2 regions of the Streptomyces sp. NBC_01689 genome follow, and region 1 is predicted to be linked to the other one. Evidence: riboswitches for the same ligand, from Rfam matches in the RefSeq annotation. Region 1 holds a riboswitch; the other holds the start of a gene.
The links. Region 1 has a riboswitch for cyclic di-AMP ahead of OG776_RS35405 (NlpC/P60 family protein). Riboswitches for the same ligand answer to the same signal wherever they lie in the genome.
Positions count from the first base shown of each region.

Region 2: linked by a shared signal. The riboswitch ahead of OG776_RS24745 (transglycosylase family protein) and the one ahead of OG776_RS35405 (NlpC/P60 family protein) in region 1 are both predicted to bind cyclic di-AMP.

Region 1 is NZ_CP109592.1:8,233,144-8,238,379, forward strand. It holds gene OG776_RS35395 (GNAT family N-acetyltransferase) at 1-619, shown strand, start outside; gene OG776_RS42525 (hypothetical protein) at 829-1,935, shown strand; cyclic di-AMP (ydaO/yuaA leader) riboswitch at 2,193-2,367, shown strand; gene OG776_RS35405 (NlpC/P60 family protein) at 2,424-4,160, shown strand; gene OG776_RS35410 (diacylglycerol/lipid kinase family protein) at 4,604-5,236, opposite strand, start outside.
Region 2 is NZ_CP109592.1:5,798,047-5,803,282, reverse strand. It holds gene OG776_RS24755 (FtsB family cell division protein) at 1-30, opposite strand, end outside; gene eno (phosphopyruvate hydratase) at 130-1,416, opposite strand; gene OG776_RS24745 (transglycosylase family protein) at 1,699-2,385, opposite strand; cyclic di-AMP (ydaO/yuaA leader) riboswitch at 2,390-2,553, opposite strand; gene OG776_RS24740 (transglycosylase family protein) at 2,737-3,756, opposite strand; gene OG776_RS24735 (cytochrome P450 family protein) at 3,996-5,236, opposite strand, start outside.

The DNA of each region.
Region 1 (5,236 bases):
GATCCGCCCGTACCGGGCCGAGGACCGCGCCGCGGTGGCCCACGTGTGTGTGATGACGGCCCACGAAGGAGGGGACTCGCGGGCCGTCCACCCCGACCTGGAGCTGATGCCGACCCTGTTCGCCCACCCCTACTGCCACCTCGAACCGGAATTGGCCTTCGTGCTCGACGACGGGACCGGTCGGGCGGTCGGCTACGTGGTGGGCACCTCCGACACCGCGCGGTTCGTCCGGGACTTCCGGGACGTCTGGATCCCGGCCGTCGCCCCGCGCCACCCCCGGAGCGCGACGCCGCCGCGCTCGCCGAGCGAGGAGATGGTCGACCTGCTGCACCACCCCGAGCGCATGATCCTGCCCGAACTCGCCGCGTATCCGGCGCATCTGCACATCGACCTGCTCCCGGACTGGCAGCGCAGGGGCCACGGCCGGGCGCTGATGGACACCCTCCTCGGGGCGCTCGCCGGTCGCGGTGTCCCGGCCGTCCACCTCGGCATGGTCACCGCCAACACCTCCGCCCGCGCCTTCTACGACCGCCTCGGCTTCCACGTGATCCCCGTACCGGACCCGGGACCCCTGACGTATCTCGGCAGGCGGACGGGCCGGACGCGCCGCTCGCCCTGATCCGCACGGGAGGTGCGGGCGGCCGTGTGCCGGGGAGAGGGAGGGGCCGGACTCAACCTTATGAGGATCTCCTGCCTCTTTATGAGGAGACGTCCTGCGGTCGGTGGGGGGAGAGGGCATTGCTTGGGGCGGCGGAAGAACGTCACGGCGATGTCGGCAACGGAGCAGGCCGGACGGCGGGAGCCGGCGCCGGTCCACCACTGCGCGCCGTGCACGCGGGTGCGCACGAGGACGCGCACGACGGCGCGCGTCCTCGTGCGCGGGACGACGCAAGGGACGACGCGCCGGACGGTGTGTGCGACGTTCCCCGCGACGTCCCCTGCGACGACGTACGCGGCCGGCGGGGCGGCACGGCGTACCGGTTCGTGTCGTTCGCCGGGCGCGCCCTGCGCCGCGAGTGGCACGGCATGGCCGTCGAACCGCTCCGGCAGCTGACGCGCCGTGGACTGTCCGGACTCCTGCTGGCCTTCGTGGCCGCCTTCGGTGTCGTCTTCTTCCACGCGATCGCCCAGCATCCGACCGGCGCCACGGTGGTGCGGCTGACCGGCGGGGTCACGGCGTCCCTGCCGTTGCCGCTGGCCCTGTTGCGCACCCCCGTGTCGCTGTACGTCCCGGCCCTCGACCTGCCCGTGTGGGCGGGCATCACCCAGCTGTTCCTCGCGTTCGCGCTCGCCGAACTCGCCCTCGGCCGGGCCCGGACCCTGGCCATCGCCTACGTCACCACGCTGGCCGGCACCCTGACCGTCCGCGTGATGATCGCGATGGGGCCGGGCTGGTGGGGCCTGGGTCTGCCAGCCAGGATCGGGGACGTGCTGGACACCGGGCCGTCCGCCGCGGTGGTCGGCCTGTTCACCTACCTCGCCGTCGTCCGACGCGCACCCGTGGTGTTCGCGCTCACCGGCGGCTCGATGGTGTGGGAGTCGATCGCGAGGCCCAATCTGGCGGGCCGGGAACACCTGATCGCGGTGGCGGCCGCGCTGGTCCTCGGGCTTCTCCACGGGCGCCGGCGAAGATCCTTGCGGGCCCTGGCGATCCTGTTTCCCGAGCGCCGGACGGTGGGTCTCCCGACCCTCCCGACCGGAGCCGCTTCCGTCCCGTGGGCTTCGCCCGCCCCAACCGGTCCTGGCCCATGGTCCGTTCCTGTCCCGCCGTCCGTTGCGGACGCGCGGTCCGGCCCGGGGCCGTCCGCGAGGGACGGCTCGTCCGGGGACGGGGCGTCCGCATCGGACACCTTGTCCGGGCTGAGGCCAGCCGCGCGGACAGCCCGGCGGGCCGTCGGGCATCGCGCCGGCGACGCGTCGCCACGAGCGCGCTGACATGGGCAGAAGGCGTCCCCGTGGCGGACCCCCCGCGCGCGTGGGTGCCGGGAGGCGCGGTGTGTCGTCGGCGGACCGGCCCCGGCGTCGGCCCGCGCCTCCCGAGAAAGTACGCAAGAACTCGTCCGAGATCGTGAATACGACGAAGGTCACAATTACATATCGGACACTTCGCACATCAATCTTCACGCGAGGGACACAAGTTGGCTAAGTTGGCGCCAGGCCATACGACTTCCTCCGGCGAACCTCGCCGGGTCGGTTGGCCTCCGCCTAATCCGGTGCGGCCTCACGGCGACCGGAGCCGGGGACCCAACCGAACCCTGGGGTGAATCGGCCCAACTGCCCGACCGGGCAACGGCCGTAGGGCATACCTTCCGGATCTGTCCGCCCGAACCCGACAGCTAACTCGGTAGGCGGAGTACGGAAGGAGTACGTCCGTCATGGCGCCGGAACGCACCCCGGGCCCTGGAGGCAGCAGCCTCCCCGGCATGTCCCGCTCCGCACCCGCGACGTCGGCCCGCTCCTCGGCGGGCCTGTTCCCGCAGAGCCCCGACTCCCCCTCCCTCGGAGGGGGCGACGCCCCGAGCCGCGAAGAGGTCCAGCAGCGGATCAGCTCCCTCTACGACCGGGCCGAGACCGCCACCGGGAACTACAACGCGACCCGCGCGATGCTCAGCGGTTCGCGCGGTCGCCTCAACCCGGCGCGGGACAACGGCCGCAGGAACACCGAGACCACGCTCGACGACGTGTCCCGGCCCTGGTTCGACGTGGCCCGCGCCCAGTTGGGCCCGAGCGCCCCCGCGCGGCTGCCGGCCGACAGGACGCCGAAGCGCCGGGCGGAGGCGCTCCCCGCACCCGTCTCCAAGCCCCTGGAGAGCGGTTCCTCCGCCCGGGCGCTGGAGGCCCCGGGCCGCCCCGTCCCGGAGCTGACCGCCGGCCCCGGAGCGGGGCCCAGGGCGGAGCTGACCGCCCGTCCGGCGGCCGGACCGGCGGCGGAACTCCCCGCCGGGAGGGCCGTCGCGGCGCTGGAGGCCGGGACCGGGGTGCGTCAGGAGGCCGCCGGGGCACTGCCCGCGCCGGCCGTCGAGTCCCCTCACTCCTCCTCCTCGCTGAAGAGCCGCAAGGAGCGGAACCGGCGTAAACTCGCCCTCGCGCGTGACCTGTTGGCGCGGCACGCCGTCCAGCAGCGGACCGCCCCGGTCGCGGCGATCGAGGCACCGCCGGCCCGGCAGGCCTGGCCGAGCGCCGAGGAACTGGTCCGCCGTGAGGCCGAGGAGCAGTGGCGGGGACCGGTGTCGGCCGGTGCGGGCCTCGGCGCGCGGGTGGACACGGCCGCCCGCCCGGACGCGGGTGACCTCCTCGGCGGCGACGCCTCCCTCGACGCGGGAACCCCCCTGTACGCGGCGATGATGTCGTCCTCGGGACTGACGTTCGCCCCGGACCCGGCGTCCACGTCGGACACGGGGTCCCTGCCGGGCGTCGTGGCCGGCCCGGGTGCGGCCTTCGGGTCGGACACGGCGTCCGTCCCGGGCATGGCCTTCGTCCCGGACACGACGTTCACGCCGGGCATGACCTTCGCCTCGGACACGGCGTTCGCCCCTGGGACGTCCTACGCCCCGGAGCTGTCCTACGCCCAGGGCGTGGCCTGGGGGCCCGACCGACTCGTCGCCCCGGACCCGCTCACCACGCCGGATCCGTCGTTCGTCGCGGAGCCGCCCCGCACGCCCCTCGGCTCGCACACGGGACACATCCCCGCCGTGACCGTCGCCCCCGACGCGTCCTTCGCCCCGGCGGCATCCGTCGGTGCCGGGATGCCGGGCATCGCGGGCATGGCCGTGGGTGGCGACACGGCCGGCTCGGGATACGACGTGAAGGCCGCCAAGGCGCTGGACTTCGCCCGCGCCCAGATCGGCAGGCCGTGCGTATGGGGCGCGGCCGGGCCGGGTTCGTACGACTGCGCGGGCCTCACCCGTGCCGCGTGGATGGTGGCCGGGGTCGCGCTCCCGCGCACCGCGGGCGACCAGGCGGCGGCCACCACGCCGATCCCGCTCACCGACCTGCGGGCCGGCGACCTGATCTTCTTCTACGGCGACGTCAGCCATGTCGGCCTGTACATCGGCGACAGCATGATGATCCACGCGCCGAGTCCGGGGGCGTACATACGCGAGGAGTCGATCTTCTACGCGGGTCAGGCGGCGATCCACAGCGCCGCACGGCCGGTGTAGGGGACGTCCCGGAAGACCCCGGTCCGCCCGGTGCCCGTACCGATCCGGTGAGGGCACCGGGCGGACTTGTCCCCGGCGGTCGGCCGGGTGCCGCAGCGCGGGGGGCGCGGGCGGAGGGTGCCGTGTCCTCCCCGGGCCCGCGCCGGAACGCGCGTCGGCCTGCCGAACGGGCGCCTCCGGGCGGCTACTCGCCCGAGACCGTCGTGTTGCACGGTGTGGGCGCCCGCCCCGGACCGCTCGACCCGGACGGTTCGGCCCGGACCGCTCGGCCCGGGCCAGGCTTGCCCCGGCCGGACGGGGTGCCGTGGCACGCGGAGTCAGGGCGTGCGCCGGACGGGTTCCAGCGGTCGGATCAAGCCACTTGGCTGGCTTGTTCACAATTCAAGCACATCTTGAACACCTTTCCGCTCCATGTGGAGTCCTGGCCTCCGAATCGCCCGTCGTCAGGGGCGCGGTTCGGCGTCCTCGGTGGTGACGGGGCGCCCGGGGGCGGACGTTCGGCCCACCCTCGTCGCGAGGGCGCACAACCGGCGCCAGTCGAGGGCCGGACGGGGGTCGGGCACACCGGGACGTTTCCGGGGGACCCGGACCCGCAGCGCGCCCGGTTCGACACGGCAGTGGACCGGGGTGCGCAGCATCAGGGCCTCGCCGTCGACGCCGGCGTCGATCTCCGGCCGGTCCGCGTCCACGACCACCTCGCGCGCGGTGAGGACAGCGAGCCCCTGCGCGGCCCGGTCCAGCACCAGGGCCGCCGCCTCGGCCGCGCTGTCCACCTTGATGCCGAGGACGCCGAGCAGCCCGGAGTCGAGGCGCTCGCGGCGGCCGATCCCGGCCGGATCGTTGGTGCGGTAGGGGTTGTTGCTCACCAGTACGGCCTGCGGGGCGTCGAGCGTGGAGTCTCCGGCGCGGGCGGTGAGCCGCGGCCCGCGCTGCCGGGTGAGCAGCTCGGGCAGGAGCTCCAGAATGGTGCCGATCTTGTCCTCGCGGTACGCCGGGCTCTGGACGACCGCCGCGTAGGCGCCGAAGGAGGCGTTGTTGACGAACGGATGCCCGCCCGCGAAACCGATGTCCACCCG
Region 2 (5,236 bases), 2.4 Mb from region 1:
GGAGAACCGGTCCCGGTCCTTCACGGCCATGTCCCGCCTCCCCTTCACACGTGCGTACGTCCCCGCACACGGTACGGGACCGGGTACGGGGACGTACGTGCGACTGGCTAAGCCTTAACCCTGCCGGGGTCAGCCCTTGAAGCGCGGGAAGGCGGAGCGGCCCGCGTACACCGCGGCGTCGTCGAGGATCTCCTCGATGCGCAGCAGCTGGTTGTACTTGGCGACGCGGTCCGAGCGGGCCGGGGCGCCGGTCTTGATCTGGCCGCAGTTCACCGCGACCGCGAGGTCGGCGATGGTGACGTCCTCGGTCTCACCGGAGCGGTGGGACATCATGCACTTGAAGCCGTTGCGCTGGGCCATCTCGACGGCGTCCAGGGTCTCGGTCAGCGAGCCGATCTGGTTCACCTTGACGAGCAGGGCGTTCGCGGAGCCCTCCTCGATGCCGCGGGCGAGGCGCTCGGGGTTGGTGACGAAGAGGTCGTCGCCGACGATCTGGACCTTGTCGCCCAGCTTCTGGGTGATGACGTTCCAGCCGGCCCAGTCGTCCTCGTACAGCGGGTCCTCGATGGAGACGAGCGGGTACGCGGAGACGAGCTCCTCGTAGTACTCCGTCATCTCGGCGGCCGAGCGGGACTTGCCCTCGAACTCGTACTTGCCGTCCTTGTAGAACTCGGACGCGGCGACGTCGAGCGCGAGCGCGATCTGCTCACCGGGGACGTATCCGGCCTGCTTGATGGCCTCGAGGATGAGGTCGAGCGCGGCGCGGTTCGACTCCAGGTTCGGGGCGAAGCCGCCCTCGTCGCCCAGGCCGGTGGACAGACCCTTGGACTTCAGGACGGACTTGAGGGTGTGGTACACCTCGGCGCCCCAGCGCAGGGCTTCGGAGAAGGACTCCGCGCCGATCGGGGCGATCATGAACTCCTGGATGTCCACGTTCGAGTCGGCGTGCGAGCCGCCGTTCAGGATGTTCATCATCGGAACGGGCAGCAGGTGCGCGTTCGGGCCGCCCAGGTAGCGGAAGAGCGGGAGGTCGGACGCCTCGGAGGCGGCGTGCGCGACGGCCAGCGAGACGCCGAGGATGGCGTTGGCGCCCAGCGAGCCCTTGTTGTCGGTGGCGTCCAGGTCGAACATGGCCTGGTCGATCAGGCGCTGCTCGGTGGCGTCGTAGCCGACGAGCTCCGGACCGATCTGCTCGATGACGGCGAGGACGGCCTTCTCGACACCCTTGCCCTGGTAACGGTTGGGGTCACCGTCACGGAGCTCGATGGCCTCGAAGGCACCCGTGGAGGCGCCGGAGGGGACGGCGGCACGACCCGTGCTGCCGTCGTCGAGGCCGACCTCGACCTCGACCGTGGGGTTGCCTCGGGAGTCCAGGATTTCCCGGGCTACGACGACGTCGATGGACGGCACGAGCATCTCCTTCTGGGATGTGACGCGGGTACGCGGGCCGGCGGGGGCCCGCACTGCACGGGGCCGCGTTCGGCTCCGCGGGATGAGCCTAACCGGCCCGGAGCGATCGGCCAGCCGCTCGACCACCCCTTGAGCAGAACTGAGGGTAAATATTGTTCCCCTTCGAAACAAAAAGCCCCGCCCCGGTGCGTACGGGGGAAGACGCACCGGGGCGGGGAGCCCGTGGGGACGGGGGCGGACCCTCATCGGGTCTCGGGCACGGAGACCCTGGGACAGGGGCCGGCCTGCTCAGCCGAGGTGGAGCTGCTGACCCGGGTAGATGAAGTCCGCGTCGTCGATGATGTCCTTGTTCAGCTTGAACAGGTGCTGCCAGCCGCCCTTGACCTTCTTCTTCTCGGCGATCGAGCTGAGGGTGTCGCCCTTGACGACCTTGTACTCGCCGTCGCCCTTCTTGACCTTCTTGCCGGTCGGGGTGGTGACGGTCTTCTTGGCCGCCGGACGCTCGGACGAGCGGGAGGCGGCGGTGTCCGACGAGTGGGTGGAGGCGGACGGCTCGGCCGGGGCGGCGGGCTTGGCCGGGGCGGCCGCGCCACCGGTGTACGCGGCGCCGGACAGGCCCGTGCCACAGGTCGGCCAGGCACCCTTGCCCTGCGCGGCGAGGACCTTCTCGCCGATGGTGATCTGCTGGGACTTCGAGGCCTTGTCGGCGGTCGAGGCGTAGGCGGTGCCGCCGTACGCGGCCCAGGTGGAGGCGGAGAACTGCAGACCGCCGTAGTAGCCGTTGCCGGTGTTGATCGACCAGTTGCCGCCGGACTCGCACTGGGCGACGGCGTCCCACTCGGACGCGGTGGCGGCGGAGGCGTTGCCGGCCGCCATCAGCGGAGCGGCGATGGCCACGCCGGTGACACCGGCGAGCGTGGCGACACGGGTGGCCTTGGACGGACGGCGGTGCTTGCCCTTGCTGGAAAACAGCATCGAGTGATCCCCTCACCGACGCCTGCGAGGTGAGCTGTCGGGTTCGGGCGGGTGAGTGCCCGGCCGCGCGCTCTCGGCGCACGTCTTCACCCCAAGCCGCTCCCGGTCAACTACCGGGTGCGGCGCTTACCTTGGGTCCCCCGCTCCTGCCTACGGCGCTTGACGCGTCGACTGTTCCCGTACGGCCGCTGGCAGGATTCGGCGTTGCGACCGTCGGGGCCCGCTGTGGCGAGCGGTGATGACCGTAAGCAGTCGATCGGCGGAATTTCAAAGACGATCAGGGCCTTTGAGATCCATCTCTCACTTGCGCCAAACCGGACATTAACCGGCGAACCGTGACGTGAACTCCCGCTACTTTTCGCCCGATTCAGCATCAACTGCAAGGCTCTGACCGGGGAGGATGAGGTCCGGGTCGGCGCCGACCGTCTCCTTGTTCCCGGCATAGAGGCCGGCCCATCCGCCGTCGAGGCCAAGGGTGTCGGCGATGGCCGAGAGGCTGTCTCCGTCGCGGACGACGTACGAGCCGTCGACGACGGCGCGGGAGGCGCCGGAGTCGCGCGAGGCGTGCCGGGCGGCAAAGTCGTCGCCGCGGGTGTCGGCCGCGTCGTCGCCGGAGTCCTCGGCGGCACTGCCGCCGCGGTGGCGCCCGGCACCGGCGGTGGCCCCCTCGGTCGCCGCCGAAGCGTCGCCGTCGCGGCCCGAGTTGCCCGATTCGCCTTGCTTCGTCGGCTCCGTGCCCACGCCGTCCGTCTCGTGCCCGCTGCCGGGCTCTTCGGTCGAGGACGTGTCCGATTCCGTTCTGTTCCCGGTCTTGCCGGATGAATCGGATGAGGACGAGTCGGAACGGGGCGAACCGGACGGGGTGACACCGATTCCCAGCGAGTCCGCCGGCGAGCCGGACCCGTCGGAGGAACTGGATGATTCGGAGGAATCGGAGGAATCGGAGGAACTCGACGAGTCTCCGGCCACTCCCGTGTCGACCGCGACCTCTCCCGAGCCCTTGCTGAGCCCGGAGAGCGGGCCGCAGGTCGGCCAGGCGGCGAGACCCTGGTCGGCCAGGACCTTCTCGGCGACGGCTATCTGCTGTGAGCGGCTGGCCTCGTCGGCGGTCGGCGCGTACCTGCTCCCGCCGTACCGCTGCCAGTTCTCCTGGCTCAACTGCAGCCCGCCGTAGTACCCGTTGTCGCTGTCGGCGCTCCACTGGCCGCCGCTCTCGCACTCGGCGACCCGGTCCCACGTCGTGCCGTCGGCCGCGTTCGCACTGGCGGCGCCGAGCAGCGGGATGGCGATGGCAGATCCGGTCACCCCTGCGGCGACGATGAGGGCCGGAGCCTGACGGGGGCGACGATGGCGGCCGTTCCCGGAGAGCATGCGAGAGCCTTTCACGTGACAGCGGGTGACTACGCGGCTGGTGAGCCTCGTTGAGGGGTGAACGTAGTCGCACTCGATCACTTGTCACAAGCAGATGCAGCGCAGATCACGTGAAGATCACAGAGTTGAGGGCGCGTCACCTTTTCGTGGCCGGACCCTCATAATCCGCCACCACCGCTGCGGCCCACCCGAGCCCCGCCCCCCGGCCGGCCCCTGGACACCGTACGAGTGCCGCATGACTACCGACCAGGTGTGAACTCCACCGGTAGTGTCCGCAATCCACGCATAATGAGTCCGCCGCGCCATCGCAAATCAGCCGAATCGCCTGCGAGTCGGAGATCCGGCAGCCGGGTGAGGAGCGTGGCCAGCGCGGTCTGCCCCTCCAGCCGGGCGAGCGGCGCGCCGAGGCAGTAGTGGATGCCGTGGCCGTAGCCGAGGTGTTGGTTGTCACGGCGCGAGAGGTCGAGCGTGTCGGGCTCGGCGAACCGGGCGGGGTCACGGTCCGCAGCCGCGAGGACGACGAGCACGGGGTCGCCGGGCGCGATGTCCTGTCCGCCGACACGGACCGCCTCGGTCGCGAACCGCCACGTGGCCAGCTCCACCGGGCCGTCGTAGCGCAGGAGTTCTTCGACGCCCGTCTCCAGCAGAGACCTCTCCCCGGCGGCGAGGGAGGCCTGCAGCCGCTCCCGCTGACCGGGGTGGGTGAGCAGTGCGTAGGTGCCGTTGCCGATCAGGTTCACCGTGGTCTCGAACCCGGCGAAGAGCAGGATGAAGGCCATGGCGGCGGCCTCGTTCTCGGTGAGGTGCTCGCCGTGGTCGGAGGCGCGGATGAGGCCGGAGATGAGGTCCTCGCCGGGCGCGGGCACCTCGGGCAGGGCGGCACGCTTCTTGTGGATGAGCTCGCCCAGATACCCGCGCATCTTCTTGACGGACCGCCCGACCCCGCCCCGCGGCCCGCCGCCGTGCCGGATCATCATCCCCGCCCAGTCCCGGAAGTCGTCCTGGTCCTCGCGGGGTACGCCGAGCAGCTCGCAGATGGCGTAGATGGGGAGCGGGAACGCGAACTCGTGGATCAGGTCGGCCGATCCCCGCTCCTGGAACCGGTCGATGAGCTGGTCGGTGAGCTCCTGCACACGCGGCGCGAACTCGGCGACCCGCCGCGGGGTGAACGCCTTGCTGACGAGCCGTCGCAGCCGGGTGTGGTCCGGCGGGTCGATGTTGAGCAGATGGGTCATCAGCTCGGCCTTGCGCTCGCCCGGGATGCCCGTCCTGCCCTTCGCGTGGGCGGGCTCGTCGTGGTGGGCCGGGTTCTTGCTGAGCCGTCCGTCCGCGAGCGCCTGCTTCGCGTCCGCGTACCGGGTGACCAGCCAGGCCTCCACCCCGCTGGGCAGTCGCGTCCGGTGCACGGGGGCGTGCTCCCGCAGCCAGGCGTACGCCGGGTAGGGGTCGGTGGCGAACTCCCAGGTGAAGAGTTCGGGGG